DNA from 2 places in the Arthrobacter sp. 10L430 genome. Region 1 is predicted to be linked to the other one. Evidence: predicted binding sites of a transcription regulator. Region 1 holds the regulator's gene; the other holds the start of a gene.
What was found. Region 1 encodes Rex, which represses fermentation and respiration genes when NADH is low (regulators of the CRP and FNR family bind a similar motif). Its sites were predicted from a motif close to CTTGTGAANNNNTTCACAAG; they were not measured.

Region 1 (7,951 bases):
TTCGCGGTCGAACGTGGCCCGGAACTTGTTCAGCTGGATGGAGTACGGCTGGAGCTGGCTGCTCTGGAAGTTGGTGCCCGGGGTGAACTGGTCGTAGCCCACCAGCGTGTTCACGAAGGTGTCGCCCTCCACGAGGATCCGCTGCCCGCTGTAGCCGAACAGCCCGCCGATCGCCACGGACACCAGTACGCCGATCAGCGAAGTGTGGAAGACGAGGTTGCCCACCTCTTTGAGGAGGCCGCGCTCCGCCCCCAAAGACGGCCGCGCGCCGTCGTCGTGCCGTACGTCAACGCGGTAACCGCGTTTCTTGAGCAGCGCCGCTGCGTCTTCAATGGCGTCCGACGCCGCGATCCCGGCTTCTGCGGGCAGCACCAGTGTGCCGTACTCCGGGAGGCGGGAGAGGCGTTGCGGGGTGCGCGGCGGCTGGGAGCGCATGGCCCGGTAGTGCGCGATGGCGCGGGGCACCACGCAGCCGATCAGCGAGATGAACAGCAGGATGTAGATGGCCGAGAACCAGGCCGATGAGTAGACGTCGTAGAGCTGCACGGAGTCCAGCAGCTTGCCGTAGTCCGGGTGGTCCTTGATGTACTGCGTGACGATCGAGGGGTTGGCCGGCCGCTGCGGGAACAGCGAGCCAGGTACCGCCGCCACGGCCAGCAGGAGAAGGAGGAACAGCGCGGTGCGCATGCTGGTCAGCTGCGTCCAGGCCCAGCGGAGCATGCCTACGATTCCGAGGGCAGGCAGCGCCGCACTGGCCTTGGCCGCCTTCACGGCGTCCTGGGGAGCGGCGCTCTTGGCGCTGGCACCTTTGGCGCCGGCCCTTTTGGAGCTGGCGCCTTTGCGGCCGGCACCTTTACCGCCGGCACCGTCAGGGGCGCCTTCGGGCGCGGCCTTGGGCGCTTCGCCGGCCGGAGAGTTCTTGGTTGACTTCACACGCTCGCTCATCAGATCGGCAACTTCACGTCGGTTTGGAACCAGTACTGCAACTGGGTGACCCAGGCTCCCCAGACTCCTGTTGCCATCAGGAGGCCCAGGACGATCAGGACGCCGCCGCCGGTCCGCTGGATGGCAAGCCGGTGGGTGCGGAAAAAGGACATCACGCCCGCGCCGCGGCGCACGGCCAGCGCGATCAGAAGGAACGGAATGCCCAGGCCAAGGCTATAGACAAACGCCAGGAAAGCACCCTTTGCCGCAGACGAGCCGCCGGAGAGGCTCAGGAGCTGAACGGCGGAGTAGGTAGGCCCGATGCAAGGCGCCCAGCCCAGGCCGAAGGTGATGCCCAACAGCGGCGCGCCCCAGAGGCCCGCGGGCGGTTTAGCGTGGATCTTGGCGTCGCGCTGGAGCCAGCTGAAGCCGCCCATGAACACCACACCCATGATCACCACCAGGATGCCCAGGACCTGCGTGATCCAGGCGTTCTGGCCGCCTGAGATCAGCGTCCCCAATTGGCCGAACGCGCCGCCGAGCAACACGAAGATCACCGAGAATCCGAGCACGAAGAGTCCGATGCCGGCCAGCATGCGGCCGCGCTTCTGCTTCTGGAGATCGACTCCGGTCAGTCCCGTGACGTAGCCCAGATATCCGGGTACGAGGGGCAGGACGCAGGGCGAGAGGAACGACACGAGGCCGGCCAGGAGCGCCACCGGGATGGCAAGCAGCAGGGATCCGTTCAGGATGGCTTCGGCGAAGGGGCTGTTCACGGTGGGGCCGCCCGCTACTCTGCCACGGCGGATTCGATGAGGGCCTTGAGGGTACCCTTCTGGATCTCGCCCAGCACGCGCGAAGCCACCCGGCCCTTCTTGTCCACCACGAGCGTCGTGGGGACGGCCCCCGGCGGCACAAGCCCGGACACAGCCAGCAGCACCCCGCCGTCCTTGTCGTCAAAGCTCGGGTAGGTGAGGCCAAATGTCTTGTCGAAGGCTTCCGCGGTGGCCTTTTCATCCCGCAGGTTCACGCCGAAGAACTGCACGCCCTTGCTCTTAAACTCCTGGTGGAGCGCTTCCAGCGACGGCGCCTCCACGCGGCAGGGCGCACACGCGGCGAACCAGAAGTTCAGCACTGTCACCTTGCCCAGAAAGTTCTTGGGCCCCACTGCGGTGCCGTCGAAGAGGGTGCCTTGGATGTCGACGGCGGACTTGCGGTCCGCGGCGGCGAATTCCGTCACCGAGCCATCCCCGGCGACGTAGTTCTTGTTGTCCCCAGCCTTTGCCTGCTTGGCAAGCGCGTCCTCCTGGGCGCAGGCGGACAGGCCCAGCGTGATCGCCGCCAGTGCCAGGCCGCCGGCTGCGAGGACGCTGCGGCGGGAGCTTGTGGGGATGTGCGTCATTGTCAGGCTCCGGGGGTGCTCGAGGCACCGGGAAGAAGGGCTGCGGCCGGCTCGCTGTACTCAACGCGCAGGAGCGTGCCGTCGTCGTCGAACACGAGGGACGTGAGGGAGGTCAGGGTGCACTCGCGCTTTCGCGGGTCGTGCCACAGCGGCTTCCCCTCGGCGCTGCGCCGGGTGGCCCAGATGGGAAGCTGGTGGCTGACCATGATGGCCTCGGCGCCGTCGCCGCCGAGTTCGATCGCCCTGGCCCGGGCGTCCTGGACGGCTGCCCGCACCCGGGCTGCCTGCTCCTTGTAGGGCTCGCCCCAGGAGGGCCGCATCGGGTTCACGAGCTTGGGCCAGTGCTTGGGTTTGCTGAGCTCTGCCTTGGTGACCTTCAGGCCTTCAAAGTGGTTTTCGGCCTCGATAATGCGCTTGTCCGTGTGGATCTCCAGGCCCAGGGCCTCGGACGTCGGCTGCGCTGTCTCCTGCGCGCGGGTCAGCGGAGACGCCACGAGGTAGACGATCTTTGCACCCTGGGTTGCACGGTCGCGGAAGTGGTCCGCCAGCGTTTGCGCCATCTGCAGGCCAAGCTCGGAGAGGTGGAATTCCGGCAGCCTGCCATACAGGACGCCCTCGGGATTGTGGACCTCGCCGTGGCGGAGCAAATGAACAGTGGCTTGGGGCATGTGTACCAGTTTCTCAAAGATGTTGGGCGATTCGAAATCTTCTACATCTAGTAGAACTCAGGAAAATTAAGAAATGTTCCGTTCGGGTGGAATAAAAGATGCAAATGCATGTTTATACTGGATGCAGCAGTTAGTTGATACTTCAACCAATGAAGCTTCAACGGCATGAACGTCCGAAGCACCACTGATACAAGGAGAACCACCATGGCACTTCCCGCTAACGTCACCACCGGCACCTGGACCCTCGACAATTCGCACAGCGAAATCGCCTTCACCGTCCGGCACGCAGGCATCAGCAAGGTCCGCGGCCAGTTCAAGGAAGCCACCGCAACCCTGGACCTCGCCGAGAACGTGGCCGACTCCAAGATCAACGCCACCATCCAGACCGCTAGCTTCGACTCCGGCGACGTCAACCGCGACGGCCACGTCCGCGGCGAAGACTTCTTCGACGTCGAGAAGTTCCCCGAGATCTCCTTCGTTTCCAACGGCCTCGTTGCCAAGGGCGACGCCTACGAACTCCAGGGCGACCTCACCATCAAGGGCGTTACCCGTGCGGTGGCCCTCGAGACCGAGCTCAACGGCGTTGCCGTGGACCCGTTCGGCAACACCCGCGCCGGCGTTTCCGCCGAAACCACCATCAGCCGCAAGGACTTCGGCCTCACCTGGAACGCCGTGCTGGAAGCCGGTGGAGTCCTGGTCAGCGACAAGGTTGCCATCAACCTCGAGCTCGCCTTCATCGCCCCTGCTGCGTAACGTGCACGCCTAGGTCGGTCCCGCCGACTTTTGCAGTGCAAACGCCCCGCCCGTGGTCTCCACGAAGCGGGGCGTTTGGCTTGTCCTGATGCCTTGTTTTTCCACCCTTGAACGCCTGCCGGGAACTGCGGCCGTGCCGTAGCGATGGCCAACGAATGACCCCCGTGACATGGCCCCGGATCTTCTGGAATTAGCCATTTTCCGGGTCTACAGTGAGAGCCATGAGCAACCCCAGCGATGTACCGCAGCCTGACCAGCCGGGCTCCGAACCGCCGTCAGGCGACCACCGTCCTCCAGCGGCGCCGGAGACAGGGTGGAATCAGGCGGCGGGTTATCAGGCTGCGGGCCAGCACGACACCGACGCGCACGGGGACCGCTTTGGGAATCAAGGGCAAGATTCCGGGCATTACTGGCAGCCAAACAAACCGGGCCGCGCCGGACGATTCCCCTTCGAGATTCCGGCCGACCGCCCCCGCAGTTTCAACGACGTCATGCCCCGCGGCGGCTTCTCAGGAATGTTCAGCGTGATGGGGCTGCCCACAGAGCTGAAGGTCTCGTACTGGATTTGGGTGATCGGTGGACTGGTGGGCCTGCTGGCCGGGGTGATCGGGCTGTTCGGGGCGCTGGTGCTCTTCGCATTCGTACCAGGCCTCGCGATCCTCGTGCTGCTGCTGGTGCTGGTGGCTCTGGCCCTGTCCGGGGCGCAGATTGTCCTGGCGATGCAGATGAAGGAAGGCCGTGAGTGGGCCAGGTTCGCCCTGACCGTAGTTGCCGGCGTCTCGTTGCTGCTTTCCATCATCAGTCTCGGATTCGCCGACGGGCGGGGCGGCAACGGACTGGGCTTTCTGGCCAGCCTGGTGGCAACCGTGCTCATGTGGGTCCCCAACTCGCAAAGCTGGTTTGCCGCCGTCCGGGGCCACGCCTGATCCCTGCGAAGGGTGCCCTCCGACGGGCCCCCTGTTCGCCTGGTGGAGGCCCGCGGGAGTGTGCCGTTCTAGCCGTATCCGACTGGCCGGTCCCCCGCCCCTGATCGGCGCTGCAGCCCGGGCAATTGCGGTGCAGGAATACCTCTCCGGAATGATCATTGCCGCGCCCGCCGAGGGGTACGGTTGAACTGAACCATGCTGGGGGCAGGGCAGGCTTCTGAACCCGGTGGCCGATCCCGACGTCGATAACGCAAAGGAACGCTCATGAGCACTCCTCCAGTCCAGCCCCCGAATCCGAACGAACCAAATTCCGGCCAGCAGGATTCCAACCAACCGGACCTGAACGCCCGGGAAGGGTCCGGGCAGCCCGGGTACGGCCAGAACGTTCCGCCGGCACCGCAGTACGGCCAAGCGAGTCCGCAGCAGCCCCAGTACGGCCAGAACGCTCCGCAGTACGGCCAGAACGTTCCCCCGGCACCCCAGTACGGCCAGAACGTTCCCCCGGCACCCCAGTACGGCCAGAACGTTCCCCCGGCACCCCAGTACGGCCAGAACGTTCCCCCCGCCCCGCAGTACGGCCAGAACGCCCCCCAGTATGGACAACAGCAGCAGTACGGGCAGCAGCCCTATGGCCAGTCGCCCTATGCCCAGTACCCCTCGGAGCAGCCCCAGGGCGGTGGCCCGGCCGGCGTTCCCAAGCTTGTGAACACAGCTTTCTGGATGCTCATTGGCGCAGGCGTCCTCTGGCTCCTGTCCATCCTCATCGCGATTCCCACACTGGATGACCCCGCCCTGCGGAACATGTTCGAGAGCCAGGTCCGGAGCAGCGGCCAGAACATTCCCTTCGAGGAGGTCAAGCCGTTTATCATCGGGACGATGGTGGTCTTTGGCCTCATCGGCGCCGGGCTCTATGCCCTGGTGGCATTCAACATCCGCAAGGGCAAGAACTGGGCCCGCATCCTGGGCACGGTCTTTGCAGCCCTCTCCGTCTTCGGCATCCTGCCGCTGAGCCTGAACACCCTGGTGACCGTCCTTGGAATCGCGGCGATCGTGATGCTCTACCTGCCCACAACGTCACCTTATTTCAAGAAGCAGCAGCCCTTCGCCAACCCGTACGCGGGCGGCCCGTACGGCCGCTAGCCACGAGCCGATAGTCAAGGGCCGCTAGGCACGACCCAGTCGGCACCCAGCATCAGCGGGCGCGGATCCCAACAGCGCCGGACTCTAGTTCGGCTGCCCCGGGGTCTGCGCCCGTTGCGCGTGGTAGGCAAGAATCTGCAGCTCGGTGGCCATGTCCACTTTGCGCAGGTTCACGCCGTCGGGCACCTGGAGCATCACCGGCGCGAAGCTGAGGATGCTGTGCACGCCGGCCGCCACCACCCGGTCGCAGACGCTCTGAGCCACGGCCGCGGGTAAGGCCAGGACCACCATGTTGGCCCCCGTCCGCTCCAGCACGGCTTCAAGGTCCGCGGCGTCGCTCACGCGCAGCCACCCAACCTCGTTGCCCACCACCATTTGGTCGGCGTCGAAAATGGCAACAACGTCGAATCCCCGGGACTCAAAGCCGCCGTACCTGGCCAGCGCCTTGCCGAGGTTACCGGCGCCGACGATCGCGACCTTCCAGTCGTGGGTCAATCCGAGCGCGGCGGCTATGTGACGGCTCAGGTACTGCACCTCGTAGCCCACTCCGCGCGTGCCGTATGACCCTACGTGGGACAGATCCTTGCGGAGCGTGGACGAGCTGACTCCCGATGCCTCGGCCAGAGACTCAGACGAGACGCGTTCGGTGCCTTCGGCCAGCAGGGAGTTCAGGGCGCGCAGGTAGATAGTCAGCCGGGCCACGGCCGCTGGCGGAATCTGCTTTCCGGCAGCTCCGGTATCCCCCGGCACAGCCTGGGGTGGTGAATCGAGCGAAGTCACTATCTGCTCCATTGCGTCGCGTTGTGAGTCCACTCTAGATCCCCATCACTTATGTCAACAAAGCCGGTGCCATTGCGCGGAATTCGCTGCTACGTCGCCATCGCCTGGCGCAGGACGCGCTCCAGCCTGGCCTCGTCAATCTTCCAGAAGTCGCGTTGGATCCCGTCCACCAGCACCACCGGAATCTCTTCGGCATAGCGGTCCCGCAGGGCGTCATCGCCGTCCACCGACTTATCCGTCCACTCCAGTCCGAGCCCGGCAGTAACCCGCCCGACGGCGTCGCGCGCCGCAGCGCACAGGTGGCAGTCAGCTTTGGTGAGGAGAACGACGTCGGGATTTGCCATGCTTCAACCGTATCGCCGTTCCCGGCGCGGAGCGATGCCGACGCCGCAGTGACGCCGAGTGCGTTGCCGCGCCGTCCGCTGGCCGCGCCCTCCCCTGCATTGACTAGACTCAATGGCATGCCCGAGGAGAAGTACGTCGCTGTGGCCCAACAGCCGGTTGCACCGCAGCAACGCCGCGAGGCCGCGTTCTTCGACGTCGACAACACCCTCATGAAGGGCGCCAGCCTTTTCCACGTCGCCCGGAAAATGCATCAGCGCGGCGCCTTCACCCTGCCGCAGGCCGCAGGGATGGCCTGGAAGCAGTTCAAGTTCGTGCTCCGCGGCGAAAACATGGACGATGTTCACGCCGTGCGGGACTCCGCGCTGACCCTCGCCTCTGGTATTACGGTGGAGGACATCAAGGTCCTGGGCGAGGAAGTCTACGACGAGATGATCGCATCCCGGATCTGGCCCGGCACCAAGGCGCTGGCCCAGCAGCACCTGCGTGTCGGACGAAAGGTCTGGCTCGTCACGGCGACGCCGATCGAAGTGGCCACAGTGATCTCCAGCCGACTCGGCCTCACCGGTGCCCTCGGCACGGTGGGCGAGATTAAGGACGGCCTCTACACAGGACGGCTGGTCGGGGACATCCTGCACGGGCCGGCCAAGGCGGTGGCGGTCCAGGGCATCGCCGACGCCGAGGGCCTGGACCTCAAGCGCTGCTGGGCCTACAGCGACTCCTACAACGACATCCCGCTCCTGACCCTCGTGGGACACCCCGTCGCCATCAACCCGGACGCCAGGCTGCGCAAGCACGCCCGCGAGCACAACTGGCCGGTCTACGACTTCCGCTCCGGCCGCCGCGCCGCCACGCTGGGACTCAAGGCCGCCACCGCCGGCGGCGCCGTCTACGGCCTCTGGCGAGGCTACTCCCGCTTCCGCGGCCCCCGGGTCTGACGCGGAAACGTCGCTGCGACGCCCAAAATCCCCCTCGACACCCGAATTCCAGTGTCACCAGGCCATTTGCGCGTCCCT
Region 2 (7,951 bases), on a different contig from region 1:
GGTGGGCGAACGCGAAATCGCGGGCCAACTGCGCCGGGCACTCACGTCCGCCCAGGAATCGGAAACTGCCAGCGGCGCCCTCATCCGGCTCTTCCAGGCCGCTTCCCGGGCCGCGCGCGACGTCGGGGCCCTGACAACGCTGGGAGACGCCGGGCGCTCGATGGTTTCCGTTGCCTTGGACCTGGCCACCGCAAGGCTGGCAAGAAGCGGCCCATCCGGCCTGTCGGTGGTTGTCATTGGCACGGGGGCCTACGCCGGGACCACGCTGGCGCTGCTGGCCGCCGGAAAATGCGCCAAAGTGTCTGTGTTCTCCTGGTCCGGACGTGCTGAGTCCTTTGCCGCGCCCCGCGGCGCTGCGGCACTGACACGGTCCCAACTGACGGCCGCGGTGCAGGGCGCGGACGTGGTTATCGGCTGCAGCGGGCGCGGAACCCGGCTGGGCACCGAGGATTTCAGGCTATTCCGGCAGGGCACGAACGAGCCTCTCGTCGTCGTCGATCTTGCCCTTAACCGGGACTTTGAGCCGGCCACCGGCGAGCTGCCCGGAATCGAGCTGATCACGCTCGATGAGGTGCGGCTTGCCTCACCGCGCGAACACTCGGACGGTGTCCGGCAGGCAGCGGAACTGGTCCGGCAGGCTGCGCTGAGGTTCGAGGAGGACCGGCAGGCCCGGGTAATGGATCCGGCCATCGTGGCCCTGCGCGGACACATGCAGCAGGTGCTGGCCAGCGAACTGGCTCGGGTGAAGAACCAGCATGGCTGCACCGCCACCGCCGAAGCCGTGGAGTTCGCGCTGCGGCGGGTGGTCCGGCAGCTCCTGCACGTGCCCACGGCCAGGGCGCGTGAACTCGCCGCCGCGGGCCGGCAGGACGACTACACTGCCGCCCTCGAGGCCCTCTACGGACTGAAAGTGGAACCCGATGATGCGGACCGGCAGGAGCCGGTCCGCATCATGCCGGCGGCGGGTTAGTTCAGGACTCCACAGCCAAGCGGATCATTGACCAGGACACGGCCGGTAAGACAGCGGTGAGGCGGCCGTCGTCGAGCTTTGCACTGACGTTCTCCCCCGGCAGCACGGACGTGGAGTCGTCCGCAGTGGCGTGCCAGTACGGGTCCTTATTGGCGTAGGTGACCGCCTCGATGAGGCGCACGTTGCCCAGCCCGGCCACCGAGGGGTCGAGGGTCAGGTCCTCGGCCGCCGAACGGTTGACGGCGAAAACCACCGCTTCGCCGGCCTTGGCGTCAAAGGTCGCCACAGCGGAGAGCGCTGCGAAGTCCGCCGTCTTGCCGCCGCTCAGCAGTGGGGATTTGACGGCGAGCTGCAGCACCGTGCCTGCGGCATGCCGCGAGGTCAGGGCGAACGGGTGGAATATGGTCTGCTTCCAGGCGCGGCCGCCGGGCTCGTGCTTGACCGCGCGTCAAGAGCCCGCACGGAAATGGCAAACTAATCCACTCGGGCAGCCGCTCCCTGCCGGGATTAGCTTTTAATCAGCTTTCGAACAAGTCCGGCAGCGAGAAGAAGTTCGATGAACCTCCGGCAAGCGACACCCCATAGCGCGTCCCGCGCGGCGGGCATCCTCGGCGTGGCGGCCGTCGTCGCAACCATTGCGTGCGGCTGCACCGCGCCCGGGCAGAGTCCGGCACCGCCGTCGTCCACGCAGTCTTCAGGCGCCCCCTCAGGCAGCGCATCTGAGAGCGCTTCGGGGAGCGCTGTTGCAGGCGGGCCGTCGGCCAGTTCAACGCCGGCCAGTTCGACGCCGGGTAAGGGCGGCACCGGTCAGGCAACCGCACAAGGGGCGGCCGACATTCCCACGATCGTCAGCAACATCCAGCCTTCCGTGGTGACAGTCTTCACCGACGGCGGACTGGGAAGCGGCGTGGTGTATTCGCAGGAGGGTCTGATACTCACCAACGAGCACGTGCTGCGAGGCAACAGCACAGTGGAAGTGGGCTTCGCCGATGGCCAGCGCGTGGCCGGAAACGTACGGGCAACTGACGCGATCTCGGATCTAGCACTGGTGGAGGCAAAGCGGACAGGCCTCCCCGCCGCCAAGTTCCAGTCAGAACTGCCCCGGATCGGCGAGCTGGCAGTGGTTATTGGCTCGCCGCTGGGATTCGAAAACACGGCGACGGCGGGCATCATCTCGGGCCTCCACCGGGAGATTCCGGGATCGGCGTCAAGCAGCCAGTCCCTCGTGGACCTGATCCAGACCGATGCCGCGATTAGCCCCGGCAACTCCGGCGGTGCCGTGGTGAACAGCAGGAGCGAGGTGGTCGGCATCAGCGAGGCGTACATTCCGCCGTCGTCCGGGGCAGTGGCGCTTGGCTTCGCCATCCCGGCCGCCACCGTGGTGAAAGTGGCAGACCAACTCCGGGAGGACGGCACCGCCGATCACTCCTTCATTGGCCTGGGGCTGGGGGACATCACCCAGCAGATCGCCGACCGGCTGGGCCTGCCGGACACCCGGGGCGCGCTGGCGCTCTCGGTCCAGGAGGGTGGACCGGCAGCCAAGGCCGGCATCCGGCCGGGTGACGTGCTCATCAGGCTCGACGGCGACCAGCTCGCGTCGCCCGAGGACCTGCTCGCCGCACTGAGGAGCAAGAGTCCAGGGCAGACCGTGACGGTTGAATTCCGCCGGGGGTCGGACAGGCAGGAGGTCAAAGTTCAGCTTGTTGCGCGCCCGGCCCCGTAAGGCCGGGCACGCAATCAGGCTGCAGGAGGGGCTAGAGGCCGCCGGCGAGTTTGTAGTAGGCGGCGTTCCAGGCGAGTTCCTTCTTGAACTGTTTGATGGTGGTGCCGTCGTCGATGGTGAGCAGTTCGGTTTGGGCTATTTCGGCGAAGTCCTCGAAGACGTCCATGCCGACGGCGGTGGAGAGGACCGTGTGGTGCGCTGCGCCGGCGGTCAGCCAGGCCGCGGCGGAGGTGGCGAAGTCCGGTTTGGGTGACCAGAGGGCGCGGGCGACGGGCAGGTTGGGCAGCGGTTCGTCGAGGTCCACGACGTCGACGGCGTTCGCCACGAGGCGGAAACGGTCGCGCATGTCGGAGAGGGCAACGACGACGCCGGGGCCGGCGTCGGTGTCGAAGACCATGCGGACGGGGTCTTCCTTGCCGCCGATGCCGAGCGGGTGGATCTCGACGCGCGGCTTCGTGGCGGTCAGGGAGGGGCAGACCTCGAGCATGTGCGCGCCGAGGATCTTCTCCTGGCCCGGGGTGAGGTGGTAGGTGTAGTCCTCCATGAGCGAGGCGCCGCCGGGCAGGCCCGCTCCCATGACCTTGGCGGCGCGGACCAGGATGGCGGTCTTCCAGTCGCCCTCGGCGCCGAAGCCGTAGCCGTCGGCCATGAGCCGCTGGACGGCCATGCCGGGGAGCTGGCGCAGTTCGCCGAGGTCCTCGAAGGAGGTGGTGAATGCGGCGGAGCCGTTGGCCTCCAGGAAGGACCGCAGTCCCAGTTCAATCCGGGCGCTGTAGCGCAGGGACTCGTGGCGGGCGCCGCCGGGCTTCAGTTCCGGAACCACCTCATAAAGGCGCTCGTACTCGGCGACCAGGGCGTCGACGTCGGCCTCTGCGGCGCCGTGCACGGCGTCGGCGAGCTCGTTGACGGACCAGGTGTTGACCGAGACGCCGAAGCGCAGCTCGGCTTCGGTCTTGTCGCCTTCGGTGACGGCGACGTTGCGCATGTTGTCACCGAAGCGGGTCAGCTTCAGGGTCCGGACGGCGGCCCAGCCGGCCGAGGCGCGCTGCCAGACTCCGACCTGGCGGGCGACCTCCGGGTTGGACACGTGCCCGACGACGGTTTTGCGCGGGATGCCGAGGCGGGACTGGATGTAGCCGAACTCGCGGTCGCCGTGCGCGGCCTGGTTCAGGTTCATGAAGTCGAAGTCAATGTCCGCCCACGGCAGTTCCACGTTGGCCTGGGTGTGCAGGTGCAGGAGGGGCTTGCGGAGCAGGTCCAGGCCCTGGATCCACATCTTGGCCGGGGAGAAGGTGTGCATCCACGCGGTCACGCCGATCACCGAATCATCAGAGTTCGCTTCGAGCGCTGTGCGGCGGATGGCATCCGAATCCGTCAGCACAGGCTTCCAGACCAGCTTGACCGGGACCTCGGAGGACTCGTTCAGCGCGGCGGCGATCTCCTGGGACTGGGCGGCGACCTGCTTCAGCACGTCTTCCCCGTAGAGGTGCTGGCTGCCGGTGAGGAACCAGACCTCGTAGGACTCCAGGGAGGTGGTGTTGGCGTCGGACATGTGTTTCTCCTGAAAAGTTGTGGGGCCTAGCGGCCAGGTTGTGGGGCCTAGCGGCCGTAGACGTTCTGGTAGCGGGCGTAGAGGGATTCGATCTGGCCCGGGTCGATGGGAAGCGGCTCGCCCAGCTGCCGTGAGATGTGGACCGTGCGGGCCACTTCCTCGCACATGACGGCGGCCTTGACCGCGGACCGGGCGTCCTTGCCGATGGTGAACGGGCCGTGGTTCTGCATCAGGACCGCGGGCGAATGGGAGGCCTGCAGGGTTTCGACGATGCCGCGGCCGATCGAGTCGTCCCCGATCAGCGCGAACGGGCCCACCGGGATGGTGCCGCCGAATTCATCACCCATCATGGTCAGCACGCACGGGATGGATTCTCCCCGCGCCGCCCAGGCCGTGGCGTAGGTGGAGTGGGTGTGCACCACTCCCCCGACGTCCGGCATGTGCCGGTAGACGTAGGCGTGCGCAGCCGTGTCCGAGGACGGAGTCAGTGCGGGGTTCTCCCATTGCGCCGGTTCGCCGTTGGCGTCGGCCGACAGGCTGGTGACCGGAGTGCCGTACAGGTCCGTGACCACCATGAGCTCCGGGGTCAGGTCGTCATAGGAGACCCCGGAGGGCTTGATGACCATGAGGTCATAGCCCGGGACGCGCCCGGAGACGTTGCCGGCGGTCCAGACCACCAGTTCGTAGCGGGTGAGTTCGGCGTGGAGTGCGCAGACCTCGGCCCGGACGCGGGCCAGGGTATCCAGCAGGGCGCTCACGCGGGGACTCCTTCGGTGAGGAGGGCCCGTGCCTGCAGGGACTTGGCGTCGTTGCGCTGGCTGGCGGCCTTCCGCTGGATGGCCTTGAGCCGGTGCATGACCTCGTTGGTTCCCCGGCCGAAGTAGTCGTGCAGAGTGCGGTACTCCCGGAAGAGTTCCTCGTAGGCCGCGACGTTCGCCGGAATGGGAGTGTAAACGCCTCCGGGGGCTGAGCCCATGGCCGCCGCGGCTGCCCGGATGTCCGCGTACTTGCCCGCGGCGACGGCCGCGTGGATGGCAGAGCCGAGGGCCGGGCCCTGGGCGGAGCCGATGGTGGAGAGCTGCAGCCCGGTGATGTCGGCGTAGATCTGCATCAGGAGTTTGTTCTTCAGCAGCCCGCCGGCCACGATGAATTCCTTCACCGGCACGCCCGAGTCGCGGAAGGCGTCAACGATGGTGCGGGTGCCGAAGGCCGTGGCCTCCAGGAGCGCCCGGTAGATGTCCTCCGGGCGCGTGGCCAGCGTCTGGCCCACCACCACACCGGACAGTTCGTGGTCCACGAGCACGGACCGGTTCCCCGAGTGCCAGTCCAGGGCGATCAGGCCATGCTCGCCGATCGCCTGCTTGGAGGCCAGTTCGGTCAGGTATTCGTGGATGCCCAGATCCGCGGCCGCAGCAGCCTGGTGGTATTCCGGGGAGACGCCGTACTTGGTGAACCAGCCGAAGATGTCACCCACACCGGACTGGCCGGCCTCGTAACCCCAGAGTCCTTCCACGATGCCGCCGTCCACCACCCCGCACATGCCGGGCACTTCGCGCAGCACATCCCCGTTCATGACGTGGCACGTGGACGTGCCCATGATGGCCACGAGCTGGCCCGGCTCCACAGCCTTGGCCGCCGGTGCAGTGACGTGAGCATCCACATTGCCGACGGCCACCGCGATGCCCTCAGGCAGTCCGGTCCAGGCAGCGGCCTCGGCGGTGAGGAAGCCGGCGGCGTCGCCGAGGCGGCCGATGGTGTGCTCCAGCTTGGCGGACACGAAGTCCCTGAACTGCGGATTCAGGGCGGCCAGGAACTTCTCGGACGGGTAATTGCCGTCCTGGTAGATGCCCTTGTAGCCGGCCGTGCAGGCGTTGCGGACATAGTTGCCGCACAGCTGCCAGACGATCCAGTCCGCCGCCTCCACCCAATGGTCCATCTCCGCGTACGCTTCCGGATCCTCTTCCAGCAGCTGCAGGCCCTTGGCGAACTCCCACTCCGACGAGATCAGCCCGCCGTAGCGCGGAAGCCACGTCTCGCCCAACTCCGCCGCCAGCGCATTGATGCGGTCCGCCTGGCCCTGTGCCGCATGGTGACGCCAGAGCTTGACGTAGGCGTGCGGCCGGTTCGCGAAGCCCGGCAGCTCGTTCAGCGGAGTGCCGTCAGCCTTGACCGGCACCATCGTGCACGCCGTAAAGTCCGTCGCGATCCCGACCACCGCGGACGGGTCAATCCCCGCATCCTCGATCGCCGCCGGCACAGCGTGCCGGAGTACATCCCGGTAATCGTTCGGCACCTGAAGCGCCCACTCCCCGGGAAGCCGGGCTACTGTTCCATCGGCTACGTCCGCCACATCCGCCGGAAGGGCCCCGGTGACCACCGCGTGCGGGTAGTCGAACACACCGCTGCCCAGCTCCTTGCCGTCGCGGACCCGCACCACCACGGCACGGCCCGACAAGGTGCCGTAATCCACCCCGATCACATAGGTTTCGCTGCCGGCAGTGAAACCGGTGTCATCAACAGATTGCATGCTAAAACCTCCATCCGGGAGGTACTGGCCCCTGTGCCCGGTGTCGAAAACGTAAATGATTCTCTTAGATTGTGAACGCTAACATATCCGCGCGTCAAGCATTGGCCGTGACCAATTTCCAGGTCCTGCGGTTGCAAAAACAGCACAGGGGACCCCGCCGGCATGGCGGAGCCCCCTGTCCTGCTAAATGTCAGACGCTGCGATGCGGCGCGCTGAGACGCGGGGCCTTAACCCAGCTGGCTGTGCAGCCGGTCCAACTCCGATTTGGTTACGGGCAGGACGGTGCCGTGGCGCGGAGCCCGCGGCAGCTCGTAGTTGGTCGAGAGCTTCCAGTTGGGGTTCTCCAGGCTGGTGCTCTCCAGCGGGATGTAGCCGCGGCCGCCAAACTCATCCACGAACAGGTAGTACTTCTCCTCAGTGTTCGATTTGAAGACGGTCGGCCCTTCAACGCCGCCGGTCCCGGCGTTCTTGCCGATGCAGTTGGCCATCAGGGACCAGTTGCGCGGGTTCGTTTCGGGCAGATCGACGGCCAGCAGATCCGTGGACTTCTCCTGCATGATGTCGAGGCACCCGGAGACACGGGCCTCGTCCTTGGTGAAGCGGTAGTAGGTGTCGCCCTCCTTGATAACAGTGGAGTCGATGACGGAGTCACCCGGGTCGTTCCAGACTTTGGCCTCGCTGAAGGTCCGGAAGTCCCGCGTGGTGGAGTACATCATCTTGTTGTGGGTGCCGCCCGCGTGGCCCGGGTCGTTGTCGGCATAGATTTTGGAGGCCCAGTAGACGACGTAGGCTCCGATTTTCTCGTCGTAATGGGCTTCAGGCGCCCAGGTGTTTCCCGCGGTGTCCGGGGAGACTTTGACGTGCCGCTGCCCGGACCAGTTCACAAGGTCCGTTGACTCCCAGACTTCCAGGTACTGGCTGCCCTGGCGCTGGGAGGCGTCCCACGAGGTTCCACTGCCGATGGAGAGGTCCGTGGCGATCATGTAGAACTTGTCGCCTTCCGGCGAGCGGATGACGAACGGGTCGCGCAGGCCCTTTGTGCCAAGACTGGACTTCACCACCGGCTTTCCGCCATTGAGTTCGTCCCACTTCAGTGCGTCATTTCCCCGGCTGGCAGCCATGGAGATGTTCTCCCCGGCGATGTCGTTGCCGGTGAAGTACGCGAAGGCGTAGCCCTCT

Region 2: the regulator Rex is predicted to act here: its motif matches at 6,841-6,860, upstream of araB (ribulokinase).

What each region holds. Positions count from the first base shown of each region.
Region 1 covers NZ_JBFTJD010000004.1:205,502-213,452, forward strand. Annotated here, with positions in the region: gene resB (cytochrome c biogenesis protein ResB) at 1-720, opposite strand, end outside; gene AC1DDG_RS06365 (cytochrome c biogenesis CcdA family protein) at 945-1,700, opposite strand; gene AC1DDG_RS06370 (TlpA family protein disulfide reductase) at 1,715-2,326, opposite strand; gene AC1DDG_RS06375 (histidine phosphatase family protein) at 2,329-2,994, opposite strand; gene AC1DDG_RS06380 (YceI family protein) at 3,199-3,747, shown strand; gene AC1DDG_RS06385 (hypothetical protein) at 3,969-4,673, shown strand; gene AC1DDG_RS06390 (hypothetical protein) at 4,938-5,813, shown strand; gene AC1DDG_RS06395 (redox-sensing transcriptional repressor Rex) at 5,898-6,593, opposite strand; gene AC1DDG_RS06400 (glutaredoxin family protein) at 6,683-6,937, opposite strand; gene AC1DDG_RS06405 (HAD family hydrolase) at 7,055-7,873, shown strand.
Region 2 covers NZ_JBFTJD010000010.1:33,272-41,222, reverse strand. Annotated here, with positions in the region: gene AC1DDG_RS11235 (glutamyl-tRNA reductase) at 1-970, shown strand, start outside; partial or broken gene AC1DDG_RS11230 (alpha-L-arabinofuranosidase C-terminal domain-containing protein) at 972-1,403, opposite strand; gene AC1DDG_RS11225 (S1C family serine protease) at 1,527-2,693, shown strand; gene araA (L-arabinose isomerase) at 2,725-4,245, opposite strand; gene AC1DDG_RS11215 (L-ribulose-5-phosphate 4-epimerase) at 4,293-5,003, opposite strand; gene araB (ribulokinase) at 5,000-6,772, opposite strand; gene AC1DDG_RS11205 (immunoglobulin-like domain-containing protein) at 7,000-7,951, opposite strand, start outside.